3 regions of the Exiguobacterium sp. s80 genome follow, and region 3 is predicted to be linked to each of the others. Evidence: riboswitches for the same ligand, from Rfam matches in the RefSeq annotation. Region 3 holds a riboswitch; each other region holds the start of a gene.
The links. A riboswitch is a leader RNA that binds a small molecule or an ion and turns the genes downstream of it on or off. The one in region 3 is predicted to bind S-adenosylmethionine.

Region 1 (5,368 bases), on a different contig from region 3:
AACACTGTTTAAAATTTTAATGGGTGAAATGGAAGCAGACAGCGGGACATTCAAATGGGGTGTTACGACGTCACAATCGTACTTGCCAAAAGACAACTCGGAGTTCTTCGAAGGGTCTGACAAAACGATTCTCGATTGGTTGCGCCAATACTCACCAGCTGATGAAAGTGACACATTCCTCCGTGGTTTCCTCGGTCGGATGCTCTTCTCCGGAGAAGAAGTCATGAAAAAAGCGTCAGTCCTCTCTGGGGGAGAAAAAGTCCGTTGTATGTTATCGAAAGCGATGCTCAGTGGTTCAAACGTCCTCGTCCTTGACGATCCGACGAATCACTTAGACCTCGAATCAATCACAGCACTCAACGATGGCTTGATTGCTTACAAAGGTGCGATGCTCTTCAGCTCGCATGACCATCAGTTCGTCGAAACAATTGCGAACCGGATCATCGAACTCACACCAAACGGAATCGTCGATAAAGAAACGACGTACGATGAGTACCTCAACAACGATTCAATCCAACAACAATTGACTGCGTTATACGCACATTGATTTGTCGACTGTCCTCGTTAATCGGGGGCAGTTTTTTGTAAATACGTTTATATTTTTTTGTTAAGTATCATCTTCCTTACTTAAAAAGGTACGCCTATTCTCGCAGTAATCGAGAGTAAGCGTACCTTTTTATTCTTGGATTTGCTTCACTTCTTTTTCGAGCCGCTCGAGAAATCCTTTGACGATTTTCTCGTTTTCACGTTCTCCGCCTAACGATAAGAGACTGCGACCGACGAAGTTGACGCCTTCATTTTTCCCCGTGTAAATCAAACGGCAGCTCGTCGCATCGATTCGCTTCAGCGCAAACGACATCTCAAGGCGAAACATCTTCGCTAACGTAAAACCAATCGTATTTTGTTTATAGTCCGGTTCATTCGTATAAGCGAGATCGGTCACGATGTAGGTTTCAAGACGATTCCCTTGCATGTAGGTTTGCCGGTACGTCGATCCGACGACGCCCGGCTTACGTTCAATCACCTCATGCTGGACGACACCCGGAATGAGTCGTTGCAGTCGATCGTGATCAAACAGATGCCACGCCTGTTCAATTGGAATCGCAAGTACTTTTTCTTCACGCCACGTCACCATGACACCACCTCCTTTTAGTTTAAAAATACCCTGATGTCCGTCGTTCTAACGCTCGACTCCGGCACAATCAGGGTATTTTTCTTACTTCAAGTGGTTTTTGATGTTCACTTCACGGTTTGACGTTCTAACGCATGACCAAGGAATGTTGCGAGTTCCAGCATCCCGAACTTCCCAGCTGCCGCTTCAGCGTCCGAATTGTAATTCGTATTCGTATTGACGTCGTACGTATAAATCGTCCCGTCTGCATCCTTGATGAACTCAATCCCGGCGACCGCGATTTTATTTTCTTGCAGGAACGCTTCATACTGGGCGATGATCGGGTCATCGAACCCGTCGACAATTTGGAATTTCATCGGTGTCTCTGCCGCCTCTTCTCCGACCGGGCAGAACAAATCATCGATGACACAAGCATCCGCGGGGCAGAGCTCGAATCCTTCCGACGTATCGACACGGACCGCATAGACGAACTTACCACCGACGAATTCACAACGCGTAATGTAGGGTTCAGGTGCTTGAATGTACTCTTGAATCAACGTGATGCCGTCGACCGGCTCATCGAATGTCGGTCCGTCAAGATACGTCTCGAGTGCTTCAATCGAGTGGAACAATTGAACGCCGAGTCCTTTACCGGCACGATTGTGTTTCGTGATGAACGACGATACTCCGATGTTTTGAGCGGCTTGGACGATTTGATCACGTCCGACGGCTGCCGTCGTTTTCGGAACACGGATACCTGCTTTTCGTAAGGCGGTGTATTGGTTGACCTTACTGACCTCGAGTCGTAACGCACGGGTTCCGTTGAAAACGGTCCGGTCATGTTCTTCGAGCCAAGCGAGGACCCCTTCCGTCAATTCTGGTGCATAGCGGTGCCCGCGCGTATGGGACGAGGCACTCATCCGGCTGTAAAAAACGCCTTCCGGTGGTGTTTCATCGAGTGGGACGACCCCTTCGTTGAGGTGCCACTGTTCATACGGTAAGTTGAGTTCCTCGAGTCGCTTGATTAAATGATCCGTCCATTCCTGATTTTCGTGTAAGATATGAATTTTCGTCATTTTAGTTGACCTACCTTTCGTTTCGCTTCGACGCGTGGCATGACCTCGCGGGCAAAGCGTTCCATTTCTTCGAGTTGCGGAGAAAATTGAAGCAAGAGCAATGTCACGCCGACTGCTTCAAATTCAAGAATCCGTTCTGCGATTTGATCCGGCGTCCCAATCAAGTTCGGACGCAGTCCCCGGTTTGAGACGGAGTAATCATTTCGTTTGACCTGTTGTTCGAGTTGCGATTTACTGACGAAGTCGTCATACCCGGCATATCCGGCACCGTCTTCTTTAACGTTCGTAATCCGGTGCCATTCTTCGAGCGCTGCTTCTTCCGTCTCGCGACAGATGATGTAGGCCGCCAGTCCGAAACTCGCAAGCGGCTGCTTCCCGGTCGCCGCGCGGCGGGTTTTCATATCCGTAATTTTCGTCGCGACTTCATCGACCGTTCCTCCATGCATGACATAGGCATCACAGTGATTGACGATCGTCTGTTTCCCCGTCTCACTCTCACCACCAGCGTAGAGCTTGATTCCGGGACGCTGAACGGGTTTCGGGTGAAGCTCTGCCCGTTCCAGCTGATAGTAGTCCCCATCAAAACTATAGGGTGATGCGTCCGTCCATAATCCTTTCATGACCGTCACGAATTCTTCCGTCCGGGCATATCGTTCGTCATGGGCTGTAAATATCCCATTGTACTGACGGGCTTCTTCCTCCCACCAGGCCGAGACGACGTTGAGCGTGAAGCGTCCATTACTCAGCTGATCGATGTTCGCCGCCATCTTTGCTGTCGTCGCCGGATTATGAAAACCGGGCCGGACGGCTGTCATGATTTCCAACCGTTCCGTTGTCGCCGCGATGGCCGCTGCCGTCGTCCACGCCTCAAGACTCGGTTCGGCTATTCCTTTAATGTCGTTTAAGTTCAATTCTGCAATCAATGTCGTAGAAAAGCCAACCCGTTCTGCCGTCTGTGCGACTTGTTTCGCATAATCGAATGTCGCTGGCATTTGTTCATCCTCGACGTTTCGTAACCAACCCCCGAAGATTGGTAACCAAAATCCGTATTCCATCCCCTGTGCCCCCTTTTTGCATAAAAAATCGCTCTTTTCGTTTAGAAAAGAGCGACGAATGTCTACTGTCGGCTCTTATCTTCAAAGGAATAAATTCCTCTTGGAAGTAGCACCTTCCGCTCATGCGGGGTTGCTGAAGTGTCGTCGGGCCAGTCCCTCGACTTCTCGTGATAAGAATAATTGAAATTAGCGTACATCTTTTAGCAGAGTAAAGCAACCTTTAAACCTTCTTTTCCTATCGGAATTAAAAAACATTTGGAAAATCACTCTGTTTCTTGATACTTCTTTGTCTAGAAGCTAAAAACAGGAATTGCACATCGGTTTAAGATGGCAATCCCTGCTTTGTATGGTGCTGTTCAAAATCAATTCATTCTGGTGATACGAACGGTGAGTCGTTGTGATTTGCATCCATCATGGCTGTCCGGTGACCAGTCGTCGAAACTTCTTCCCCACGCACGCGATCGTAGAACTTCGCGATTGTGACGCTGAAGTACGGGCCAATCCAGAGGAAACCGATTCCGATCGTAACAATTCCGAGCAAGAACCAACCGATGAACGAAAGGACGAGGAAAAACGCCTCTTTTTTATGTCCATCCATCATTTGGCGTGAACGCGTAATGGCATCAAGGATGCCAATCGATGGTTCGTCCCGAATGATGTAATACGTCAACATGTAAGAGAATGACTTAATGATTCCTGGAATGATGAAAAGTAAGAACCATAGCCCTAAGAAAAAGGTTTGGACGATTGACACTCCAATGGCTTTCAAGAACATTTTGTACGGCTCAAACAAATCGGCGACTTTCGTCTGCTCGTCTCGGGCGACAGATAGGGTGAGCCATGACCATCCCATTGCAACCGGTAAGGTCAACACCGTCAAGAGCATACCAATCAAGTCGATAAATTGGAAATCCTCTTCGGGTGAGGACGCAAATCCGTTCGGAACGCCTTGAATGATTAAGAACAACAACATCATTAATGCCATGAAGCCCCATCGTCCCTGCAACGACTCGCGCGCTGCTAATTTTAATTGTTTTGACATCGAAAGATCCTCCTCAAAAATAAGTGCTACCTTTCTTTACGGTTTATTTTTGAGGAGGTTTCACTTTTTAACGCTCGTCTTTTAGTAAACGTTGGACCATTGCTTTTTCAAGTTGTTGCTGGCACGCCGTATACAAAGAGCGTCGTCCATCGAGTCGTTCAATCGCAAACGGAATATCGTGCTTTTTTGCTTGCACGAGAACATGTGCCGCTGCTGCGTGAGAAACCCGACTTTTGACGACGACGATCGCGTCCGTCTTTTTCGCGAGACAGGCGATTTTTTTCGCGGCTTGGGCGTCACCGCCAAGATGGATTAATTCGACTCCCGTCTCCGCAAAGAAGTCGCGGTAGACGGCGCGCTGTTGCTCATTACCGACGATGACGAGACGCATGCCGTCGTAGGAAGCAAAATCGAGTGCCGTTTTATCGACGAATTCGATTGGTTGACCTGGTAATGTCGTCGTATCGAGACGTTCGAGTTGCTGGACTTTCTTTTCCCGGAGGCGCCGCTCTTTTTTGACTTTCTTCGCCTTCGGTTTCCGTTGCATCATCTTGTCGTAGCGTCCTGTTTTCGCCTGTTTGTTTGCAGGTGACGCAGTGGCGGACTCGGGCGAACCACTCGATACGTCGCGTGCCGGTAATTCCGTCATGGTCGGTACTTCGTAATGAAATGCGTGTTTCCAGACAATCGTCAATGTCTCCGGATGACCTTTCCACATGACGAGGTCGACGAGTTGACCTGCTTTCAGTTGGAAGAACCGCATGTCTTCGAGTGGTGTCGTGTAATAGAACGGTTTTCCCGTCTCATCTTGCAGTGGACCGTCAATCGTCGCTTCGATGATGCCATGGTTCTTGACGATACACTTTTCAAAAACGATTCGCTCTGCAAGTGGTTTTACTTGATCCGTCGCGACGACGGCTAAGATTTCAAGCGACGTCCGGCGCTCATCTTGATGTAGGACTTGGACACGGACTTCCATCCCATGCTCCAGGTTCCAGTCACGGATTTCTGTTTCTGAGACATGACTGTTTGGCCATTCCCGTAACGAGCCGCCCTTTAATTGCCGTTCGAACGTATAGGAATA
Region 2 (5,368 bases), on a different contig from region 3:
GCCGTCCCGTACGCCGCTGTCGCAATCGATCCGGCATTACAAATCGTCAACACCCGGTCTCCCGCTTGAAACAGCTCCAACGCATGCACACCGATTTGCCGTGACGTCTTGGCATCGGCTTCATAAAGGGCAAGTGCTTTTTGTTCCAGACGTTTCGGCAGTTCCTCGAGCGTTGTGCTCGAAAGGATAAGCTGATTGAGCGCATCGAGTACGTTCCGCAAATTGACGGCGGTCGGCCGGGTCGCCAGTAACTCCGCCGATACCGTCAACAGTTTTTGTTTGACCTCGTCAAGCGATCCCGTCGTCCGGAACGCTTCCTGCACGAGGACGAATCCACCGAACAGACTGATTGCCGGCGCCCCCCGGACACGAAGTTGTTTAATCGCCTCAACCGCTTGCGCCAAATCATGAATGACTTCGTACCGTTCTTCTTGCGGGAGACGGGTCTGATCAAGGATCTTTAAGCACGCCCGCTCATAGATGACACTACGGATAAACTCGCTCATCGGCTCAATTCCTCCGTCACGTCAAAATTCCGGAGATCGGTAAACGTCTTACATTCGCCGCGCCGTTTAATCAATGCCGTCCCGAGGCGTAACGCATGACGTTTCCGTTCAAGGCGCGTCGTAGCATCCGGAATTTGTTCCAAATCAGCGACCGGTGCCAAACCAATCGTCCGCCGGATCAGTTCACAACCGGCGAAACCGAGCGCGTCTTGGAGAATTGTACTGAGGACATCATCGACAAGCCCGGGTACCGTCCGGAAAGGTTCGACGGCTTCCCGTTCCCAAAGTGCCGTGAACGTCGAAGCAAACGTCAGCCAGAACGTATCGATATCCTTCACCCGCGTCTCCCGCAACTCAGCATAGTTCGGATACGCCGCAAAGCAGAGGTGGGCAATGAACTGACCGACATCAAACCCGAACGGTCCGTAAAAAGCGAACTCCGGATCGATGATTTTCGTTTCGCCCGCCGAAGCAAAAATGCTTCCTGTATGTAAATCCCCGTGTAATAAAGCTTCCCCTTTCGTGATGAACAACGTTTCGAGCTTCGCCACTTCCCGCTTCAGTTTTTCGTCCTGCCAGAGCTGCTGTACGTCTGTTTCCAAGCCGCTCTCGATGTTGTTTGTTTCCGCGTCGTAAAACGGATCCGTAAAGATTAACTTTTCCGTGATGTCGCATAAATCCGGGTTGTAATAGTCACGTGCGACCTGCTTTTTTCCGACTGGACCGAGCGCAAAATCTGACGTGAAAAATAACGTCCGCGCCAAGTAAGAACCGACATGTTCTGCAAGGAGCGGATACGTTTCGCCGGCGAGCAATCCCGTCCGAACGATTTGCAGGTGCGACAAGTCCTCCATCACCGTATACGCTTCTTCATGACTGGCATGAAAGACCCGTGGAACGAATGGCGTCGCGTATTTTGCGAATTCCTTCAGTGCCAACTGTTCGATCCAGGCCCGCTCGAGTGACAAGGGCCAGCTTTCCCCGACGACTTTTGCATAAGGTAATGCCTGCTTCAAGATCAAACGTTCTTTCCCTGCCTGAATCCGAAAGACTAAGTTCAAGTTGCCGTCGCCGATTTCTTCTGCCGTCGCTTCTTCCTGTCCGATGAGTCCGAGTTCCCGGACACGTTTAATGGCGTCTTGTTCTGTAAATGCTTGATATGCCATCTTGCTTCCCCCTTCATTTCTACACAAAAAAACGCCGCTTTTCGTCATAGAAAAGAGGCGCGGGGTATCATCCGTCCTCTTATCTCTCAGACGAATGTCTGTTGGATGTAGCACCGTGCCGGATGGTCGGTTGCTGCGGCGTCTTCGGGCCAATTCCCTCTGCCAACTCACGATAAGAGTCATATGTGGTTGTTGTGTTCGATGTTGATTCGAATATTACGCCCGTCTTAAATCATCTGTCAATTCCAATTTTTAGTGAAAAACCATTTAAAAGACCGCCATCTATAGAAGCGGATTTCAAAAAAAATAAATTTTCAAAAAATTATTTGACATCACGTCCATCTCATGTAAAAATTGCAATTAGATTTCACAATTTCATCCAATTCTTATCAAGAGCAGACGGAGGGACGAGCCCTATGATGTCGCAGCAACCGACCAGTTGGCACGGTGCTAATTCTTGCAGCTAACACGCTGACAGATAAGAGTCCACGCGCAATTTTTCATGGTCTCTTGTCATTGACGAGGGACCATTTTTGTATTTTTTAACAAGGGAGAGACGACGATCATGGCGTACATTACCGCAACTTACCAACTCGGCGTGACCGATCAGTTACCAAAACGGGCAGAGCAAATCGCCCTCGGTCTGACGGTCGGCTCATGGACCGATTTGAATCACTTGGAACAACAACAGCTTGAATCCTTTAAAGGACAAGTCGTCCATACGGAAGAACACGACGGAAAAGGGTATGTCACGATCCGTTATCCGGAACACAACGTCTCACGAGACTTTTCGGCGATTTTGACGACCGTCTTCGGCAAGCTGTCACTCGACGGTCAAATCAAACTGACGGATCTTCAGCTTCCCGCTTCATTCACACCGGATTTCCCCGGTGCTAAATTCGGCATCGAGGGCGTCCGCCAATTGATCCAAGTCCATGATCGCCCCCTGTTGATGAGCATCTTCAAAGGCGTCATCGGACGGGATCTCGTTTTTTTACGGGAACAACTGGAAGCCCAGCTCGCCGGCGGGATTGATCTCGTCAAGGATGACGAAATCTTATACGACAATCCGCTGACACCGGCACTCGACCGGGCGCGGATTGGACGGGAAGTCCTCGATGCACACTATGAACGGACCGGTAAACGGGCCCTTTATGCGATTACATTGAGTGGTCCGGTCTTCCGCTTGAAAGAGCAGGCGAAACGACTGGTCGAAGCCGGAGCGACAGCCCTCCTGCTCAACACGTTTACATACGGGCTTGATGTCTTGCGGGAACTGGCAGCCGATCCGGAAATCCCGGTCCCGATCTTTAATCATCCGGCGTTGAGCGGTGCCTTGATCGCCAGTCCCGAGTACGGGATTGCCGCCCCGGTCCTGCTCGGAACGTTGCCGCGGATTGCCGGTGCCGACTTGACACTGTTCCCGTCGCCGTACGGGAATGTCGCCCTCGCCAAAGACTTGGCCCGCGGGATTGCCGTCGAAGCGACCCGAATCGGTGAGACCAAAACAATTCTCCCGGTCCCGTCCGCCGGAATCCACCCGGGTCTCGTCGCCCAGCTTGTTCGTGATTTCGGCGTCGATTCCGTCATCAATGCCGGAGGCGGTGTCCACGGTCATCCGCAAGGTGCTGCGGCCGGAGTCATCGCTTTCCGCCAGGCACTGGGCGCAGCACTGGCCGGCGAATCACTGACAAGTGCCGCCCACCGGCACGAGGAATTACGTGTCGCTCTCGATGCTTGGGGGATCACGAAATGACGATCCGGATTTTATGTGACTTTGACGGAACAGTAACGGAGCACGATAATATCATCGCCTTGATGCAGGAGTTCGCTCCGCCGGAAAAATTTAAACCGTTAAAACAAGGTGTGCTCGACCGGTCGCTCTCGATTCAATCCGGCGTCGGACAGATGTTTCAGCTGCTTCCGTCCAGTCAAAAACAGGACTACATTGATTTCTTGATGACACAGGCAGTCATTCGTCCCGGCTTCGACACCTTACTCGCTTTTGCCAAATCAAACGAGATTGATTTTTCCATCGTCAGCGGCGGGATCGACTTTTTTGTCCAGCCGATTCTTGCGGATGTACTGACGGACGAAGCGATTTATTGCAACGGTAGTGACTTCAGCCAGGAGACGGTTCGAATCGAATGGCCGCATGCCTGCGACTCAGCCTGTACAAATCAATGCGGCTGTTGCAAAACCTCGATCGCCCGGAAGTTGAAGCAGAACGGTGACACGATCATCGCGATCGGCGACTCCGTAACAGATTTTGAACTAGCTAAGCAGGCGGACCACGTTTATGCACGGGATTATCTGATCACGCTATGTGAACAACACGGCATCCCGTATACGCCGTTTGGAAACTTTCATGACATATTGAATCATCTGCAGACAAAGGTGGTGTACACATGACCTTCTTAAAACGATATGAAGAATTACGTGCCGTCAAACAGGAACTTGCAGCACGCGACTGGTTCCCCGGCACAAGCGGCAATCTCGCCATCCGGACAGCCGATCAACCGACTGAATTTCTCGTGACGGCAAGCGGGAAGGACAAACGGCAGGATACACCGGACGACTTCGTCCATGTCGACGCGTCCGGTCAACTGATCGGCGAACAGACAGGTCGTCCCTCTGCCGAAACATTGCTCCACGTCGAGGTCTTCAACCGAACGACTGCCGGGTGTTCCCTTCACGTCCATACGATTGACAATAATGTCATTTCGGAACTGTACGGCGATCAAGGCGAGATTCGGTTTGCCGGTCAGGAAATCATCAAGGCACTCGGCCGTTGGGAAGAAGATGCGGAAGTCCGTGTGCCGATTATCCCGAACCACGCCGACATTCCGACGCTTGCCGCTGCCTTTGCAGCACATGTACATGCCGAGAGCGGTGCCGTCCTGATTCGCAATCACGGCATCACCGTCTGGGCACCGACTGCCTTTGAAGCGAAAAAACAGTTGGAAGCATTCGAGTTTTTGTTCAGTTACACCTTAAAACTACAAACGTGCCGACAGGCAATTCATTAAAAGGAGGAATTTACAATGGCAACAGTACTTTTCCAACAGACAAACGAACGGTATACGGATCAAAATGAGGTCTCTTCATTCCTTGCCTCACGCGGCGTCTTATATGAACAATGGGACGTCTCGAAGTTACCGGGCGACCTCGTCGAGAACTTTACATTAACGGATGACGACAAACAGACGATCTTAACGACATTCGCGGACGAGATTAAAGATGTTTCGGAACGTCGCGGTTACCAGACGGCTGACATCATCGCACTGTCGGATACGACACCGAATCTCGATGAATTACTCGTCAACTTCCAAAAAGAACACCATCATACCGATGACGAGGTCCGCTTCATCGTCAGCGGCCATGGCGTGTTTGCGATTAAAGACGAGGAGGTCGGCTATTACAACATCGAGCTCAATCCCGGTGATTTGATTTCCGTTCCCGTCAACACGCGCCACTACTTCACGCTCCAGGAAGACCGGAAAGTGGTGGCGATCCGAATCTTCGTCACGACGGACGGCTGGGTGCCGATTTACGAGCGGGACGCCCTGTCTTCAGCAAACTAATTCAGTCCGGTCCGGCCCAAGTCTTCTAGCAATAGAGGACCTGGGCTTTTTTTGTACGGAAACGTCGTCTGACAAACATGTTTGAGGAAAGCGCGTGTCCGGGAGCATTTCC
Region 3 (5,368 bases):
AATCTGTTTATACCGCAACAGGTCCATTTCTTCCATGTCATCGGCGACTTCGAAATGAAACAACGTCTGTAACTCCTGACGTTCTTCGCTGACATATAACAGCCCGTCTTCGGGACCGACAAACGGAATCTCCCCGACCGTAAACAAGTCTTTCCCCGCAAGAACTTCCTGATGCATCTCCTGTAAAAATTCATGGACTCCCGGTTGATTGCCTAAGTAGGACAAGTCAAACGGATCCTCCACATCGTCAAACGCCGCTCGTTTTTTAATCAAGTTAATGACATCCATCCGGAAACCATCGATACCTCGGTCAATCCACCATCGCATCATCGTGTAGACAGCTTGACGGACGGCAGGCTGTTCCCAGTTCAAATCAGGTTGTTCTGACGCAAACGAATGAAAATAGTACTGTTGCCGTCCTTCATCCCACGTCCATGGACTCGGCGCAAAATACGACCGCCAATTGTTTGGTGGTGTTCCTTTTTCCCCGTCATGCCAAATGTACCAATCTGACTTATCATTCGTTTGATCACGGCGCGACTCCTCAAACCAGTGATGTTGATTACTTGTGTGATTGACGACAAGATCGAGAATGATTTTTAAGCCGCGCGCATGCGCCGATTCAATCAGCTGGTCCAAATCTGCCATCGTGCCGGCTTTCTCCATGATGCCGTAATAGTCAGCGATGTCGTAACCGTTGTCGATATCAGGTGATGTATAACAGGGGTTAAGCCAAATGACACCCACCCCGAGTGAGGCGATGTAGTCGAGCTTTTCGATCACGCCCCGCAAGTCCCCCATCCCGTCTCCATTCGAGTCGTTAAAACTCCGCCAGTACACTTGATAAACGACGGCTTCTTTCCACCAGGTCCGATTCATCTTTTCCATCTCCCGTCTAGTAGTCAATCGATTACTTGTCTAGTGTATCAAGAACATCGTCTGAAATTGGAATGTTCTTCTAATTTTTAAGGGATTTTAAAAAACCTCTTTCATTTTGACTGAAAATTCGCTATTCTTGACGACAATACCCGAAGGAGGAACAGAGATGAAACATTTCGCCCCATCGATCGCCATCGATCGCTTGCCCGATCCCGTCTTCGCAGAACTTGCCCAACGGATCGGTTCCGTCAAAGCCGCAGGACACGACGTCATCACGCTTGGTCAAGGAACGCCGGACCAAACGACACCCGTACATATTCTCGATGCTTTAAAACAAGCCATCGATGATGCAAGTAATCTCCAGTACCCCCCGTTTCGCGGACATGATTTCTTAAAGCAGGCCGTCGCTAATTTTTATGAATCAGAATTTGGCGTGTCGATTGATCCGGCGACAGAAGTCGCGATTTTACTCGGAAGCAAGGCCGGCATCGTCGCCCTTCCGCAGACGATCGTCAATCCCGGTGAAGGAGTCATCGTCCCGGATCCCGGTTACCCGGATTACTTGTCGGGCGCAGCACTTGCCGGTGCGTATCCAATCACGCTTCCGCTTCTCGCTGAAAATAGCTTTTTGCCTGACTATGACCTCCTCGATTCGCTCGACGTCGAACGGGCCCGGATGTTGTTCCTCAACTACCCGAGTAATCCGACCGGTGCGACGGCGACAGCGAAAGCCTTTGAACAGACGGTCGCATTCGCTGATGAAAACGACATTTGTGTCGTCCACGATTTAGCGTACGGCGGGATCAGCTTCGATGGTCCGACACGTAGTTTCCTCCAGACGGAAGGGGCAAAAGACGTCGGAATCGAACTGTTTTCGCTCTCAAAACGATTCAACATGTCCGGCTTTCGGATCGCCTTTGCGATCGGTAATCCATCCGTCATCGCGAGCATCGAAACATACCAGGAACACCTTTACGTCAGTGCCTTCACACCGATCCAGCATGCAGCGACGGTCGCACTTTCAAGCGATCAGACATGTGTCCGTGAACTGAGCGCCTTGTATGAGACGCGACGCGATGCGTTGTTCGGTGCATTAAACGAAATCGGCTGGGCAGGACCGGTTCCGGGTGGTTCGTTCTTCGTCTGGCTCCCTGTTCCGTCCGGCTTCACGTCACAAAGCTTCACCGATCACCTGCTCGACGAAGCGCACGTCGCCGTGACACCGGGTCATTTCTTTGGTACATACGGTGAAGGTTACGTCCGGATCAGTCTGATTGCCGATGTCGACCGACTCGTCGAGGCTGTCAAACGAATCGGGACCCTTCAGCTCTTCCAAACCGCCGTTGCCGAATAATTCTGAAAAAACGTTTGACAGATGGGAATCATTTCCGTTAAAGTAAATCCCAACAGCATAGCTACTTATCGAGAGCGACCGAGGGATTAGGCCCAACGACGTCCGGCAACCACCAGTAATGGAACGGTGCCACATCCTACAGAACTTCTTTTGTTCTGAGAGATAAGTTACGAAATTCTACAATTCGTCGCTTTTTTCTGGTTGCTCTCTAACTGGAAAAAAGCGATTTTTTTGTATAGGGAGGGAAACATCATGATTGAGTTCGCACACATCACAAAACAATTTGTCCGTGACCGCACACCGATTTTTGCATTAAACGATGTCAACTTAACGATTGAACAAGGGGAAATCTTCGGCATCATCGGTGAATCCGGCGCCGGAAAAAGTACACTCTTACGGTTGATTAACGGACTCGAGACACCGACGAGCGGTACGGTCATAGTAGACGGAGCCAATCTATCACGTGTCTCCAAAACGTCTCTCCGCAAACTCCGTCTCCGGGTCGGTATGATCTTTCAACACTTTCAACTGATTCAGTCCCGCACGGTTGCCGACAATATCGCGTTCGCCTTAAAGGCTGCCGGTGTCAAACGGCGTGAGTTCCCGAAACGGATTCAAGAATTAACGGCACTCGTCGGACTCGAAGGATTCGAGACGAACTATCCGAGCCAACTCAGTGGTGGACAAAAACAACGCGTCGGCATCGCACGAGCGCTCGCCAACAATCCAAACATCTTACTCTGTGACGAAGCGACATCAGCGCTCGATCCGGTGACGACGCTCCAGATTCTCGATTTACTGAAAGATTTGAACGCCCGGCTCGGTTTGACGATCATCCTCATCACCCACGAAATCGATGTCGTCAAACAAATTTGTCACCGCGTTGCCGTCATGGCGCACGGTGAAGTCGTCGAAGTCGCTTCGACTTACGCCATATTTAGTCAAGCCGAACATCCGGTCACAAAACATTACGTCGATACGGCACTCCAAATCGAGTTGCCGGAACGAATTTTACGGACGACACCCGGCAAAGTCATTCGACTTCAGTTCACGGGTGAAAAAACAGGTGAGAGTACCTTATCTGAAGCCATCAAACAATTCGATATCGCAGTCAGCATCCTGCATGGGAAGGTCGACTACATTCAGGACGTCGCGTTTGGCGTCTTAATCGTCAGTTTGACGGGACCGACACTGCATGTGAATCGTGCCTTAACCTGGCTCGAGGGACAGTTGCACGCAATCGAGGTGATTCAAGATGTCGCTTGACCGGTTTACGACAATGCTTCCCGACTTAACGAAAGCACTCGGAGAGACGGCCTTCATGGTCGGCATTTCACTCGCCTTCGCCATCATCATCGGAATTCCACTCGGGATTTTATTATTCATCACCGACCGCGGACTCTTTTTCCAAAATGTTTTCATTCGAACGACGTTGGACTTCGCCATCAACATCGTCCGCTCGTTACCATTCATCATCCTACTCGTTGCTTTGATTCCATTGACGCAACTCATCACGAAGACGACAATCGGTCCCGCTGCCGCCTCGGTCAGTTTGAGCGTCGCCGCGATTCCGTTTCTCGCCCGACTCGTCGAAACCTCACTCCGTGAGATTCCACCCGGCTTGATTGAAGCAGCAGAAGCGTGCGGGGCGAAACCGCTTCGCATCATTATCAGTGTTCTCCTTCCGGAAGCATTGCCCGGAATCATTCAAGGCTTGACGTTGACCTTGATCAGCCTGATCGGATTCTCAGCGATGGCAGGGATCGTCGGTGGCGGCGGAATTGGTGACCTCGCGATCCGGTTCGGTTATTACCGGTACGATAACGTCGTCATGATCATGACGATCGTCGTGCTTGTCGTCATCATTCAAGTCATTCAGGCACTCGGCAACCGGTTCGCACGTGTCGCCGATAAACGATAACTTACAAATAGAGAACGCAAGGGAGAGATTACGATGAAAAAACGCTATGCCTTTTTAGCAACAGGATTATTAGGAGCAAGCATCTTAGCCGGATGCGGTGACAGCAGTGCAAATGAAGAAACGAAGTCCATCAAAATCGGGGCGACGAGTGGTCCGTATAGCGATATGGTCAAAGAAGCGATTCAACCGGGACTCGAAAAGAAAGGCTATAAAGTCGAAATCGTCGAATTCAGTGATTACATTCAACCGAACCTTGCCCTCGGGAGCGGTGATATCGATGCCAACCTGTTCCAGCATTCGATTTATTTAAAAACGTTTGCGAAAGAAAAAAATCTCGACCTCACAGGGCTGATCACTGTCCCAACCGCACCGATGGGATTATACAGCAAGTCCTATAAAACGTTGGACGATGTCAAAGAAGGCGCTGAAGTCGCGACACCGAACGATCCGACGAACCAGGCACGTGCTTTGAACCTGTTAGCGGATCAAGGTTGGATTGAACTAAAAGCAGATACCGATCCACTGACCGTCTCAGAAAAGGACATCATCAAAAATCCAAAGAAACTCGTCATCAAACCGCTTGAAGCCGCTCAGCTTCCACGCGCTGTCGAAAGTGTCGATATTTCAGCCGTTCCCGGAAATTTCGCACTTGCTGCGAAGTTCGACTTACTCGATGCACTCGCACTCGAGACGATGAACGAGCAGTACCGCAACTTAGTCGCTGTTAAGACAAGTGACGAAGACAAACAACTGGCCAAAGACTTAACCGCTGTCGTCAAATCGGATGATTTTAATGAAGTGATCGAAAAATCATTCAAAGGATTCAGCAAACCAGACTGGGCGAATTGAGCAGAAGTGTCACTTTTACGGAAAGACCTTATTCTCGCCACTTCTCAAAAGAATAAACGCCATAAAAAACCGGACGGCTCCACCTCCTTTCAATAACAGGGGTGGGCCGTCCGGTTTTTCGATAGTATCTCTGTTACTCGTCGCTCCCCCTTCCCGAATCGCAGCCTTTCTCAGGTCTTCTTCCATTAGAAAGCCTAAAAAGATTTGCTTCCACGTGACTCCTACGGGAAAAAGCGCAAGGCTTGCTTGCGCTGTCAGAGGCAGGCGAGACCCTGCATCTTGACCTGTAAGGGAAAGAGGCAACGGCTTGCGCCTCGCCCGAGGAAAGCACGGGAAGTAAGAATCTTTCGTACCACTTATATCAA

Region 1: it holds a riboswitch for S-adenosylmethionine, as region 3 does, so the genes downstream of both, KNP94_RS07070 (LLM class flavin-dependent oxidoreductase) here and KNP94_RS12790 (methionine ABC transporter ATP-binding protein) in region 3, are expected to answer to the same signal.
Region 2: it holds a riboswitch for S-adenosylmethionine, as region 3 does, so the genes downstream of both, KNP94_RS11210 (2,3-diketo-5-methylthiopentyl-1-phosphate enolase) here and KNP94_RS12790 (methionine ABC transporter ATP-binding protein) in region 3, are expected to answer to the same signal.

The regions. Positions count from the first base shown of each region.
Region 1 is NZ_JACSMP010000002.1:105,244-110,611, reverse strand. It holds gene KNP94_RS07085 (ABC-F family ATP-binding cassette domain-containing protein) at 1-547, shown strand, start outside; gene KNP94_RS07080 (SRPBCC family protein) at 677-1,135, opposite strand; gene KNP94_RS07075 (ATP-grasp domain-containing protein) at 1,240-2,187, opposite strand; gene KNP94_RS07070 (LLM class flavin-dependent oxidoreductase) at 2,184-3,242, opposite strand; SAM riboswitch class I at 3,315-3,419, opposite strand; gene KNP94_RS07065 (DUF975 family protein) at 3,610-4,284, opposite strand; gene KNP94_RS07060 (DUF2325 domain-containing protein) at 4,352-5,368, opposite strand, start outside.
Region 2 is NZ_JACSMP010000006.1:15,431-20,798, forward strand. It holds gene mtnA (S-methyl-5-thioribose-1-phosphate isomerase) at 1-506, opposite strand, end outside; gene mtnK (S-methyl-5-thioribose kinase) at 503-1,672, opposite strand; SAM riboswitch class I at 1,749-1,851, opposite strand; SAM riboswitch class I at 2,056-2,157, shown strand; gene KNP94_RS11210 (2,3-diketo-5-methylthiopentyl-1-phosphate enolase) at 2,238-3,428, shown strand; gene KNP94_RS11215 (2-hydroxy-3-keto-5-methylthiopentenyl-1-phosphate phosphatase) at 3,425-4,084, shown strand; gene KNP94_RS11220 (methylthioribulose 1-phosphate dehydratase) at 4,081-4,701, shown strand; gene KNP94_RS11225 (1,2-dihydroxy-3-keto-5-methylthiopentene dioxygenase) at 4,717-5,256, shown strand.
Region 3 is NZ_JACSMP010000008.1:20,867-26,234, forward strand. It holds gene KNP94_RS12780 (alpha-glucosidase) at 1-879, opposite strand, end outside; gene KNP94_RS12785 (aminotransferase class I/II-fold pyridoxal phosphate-dependent enzyme) at 1,046-2,233, shown strand; SAM riboswitch class I at 2,296-2,402, shown strand; gene KNP94_RS12790 (methionine ABC transporter ATP-binding protein) at 2,486-3,499, shown strand; gene KNP94_RS12795 (methionine ABC transporter permease) at 3,489-4,154, shown strand; gene KNP94_RS12800 (MetQ/NlpA family ABC transporter substrate-binding protein) at 4,188-5,003, shown strand.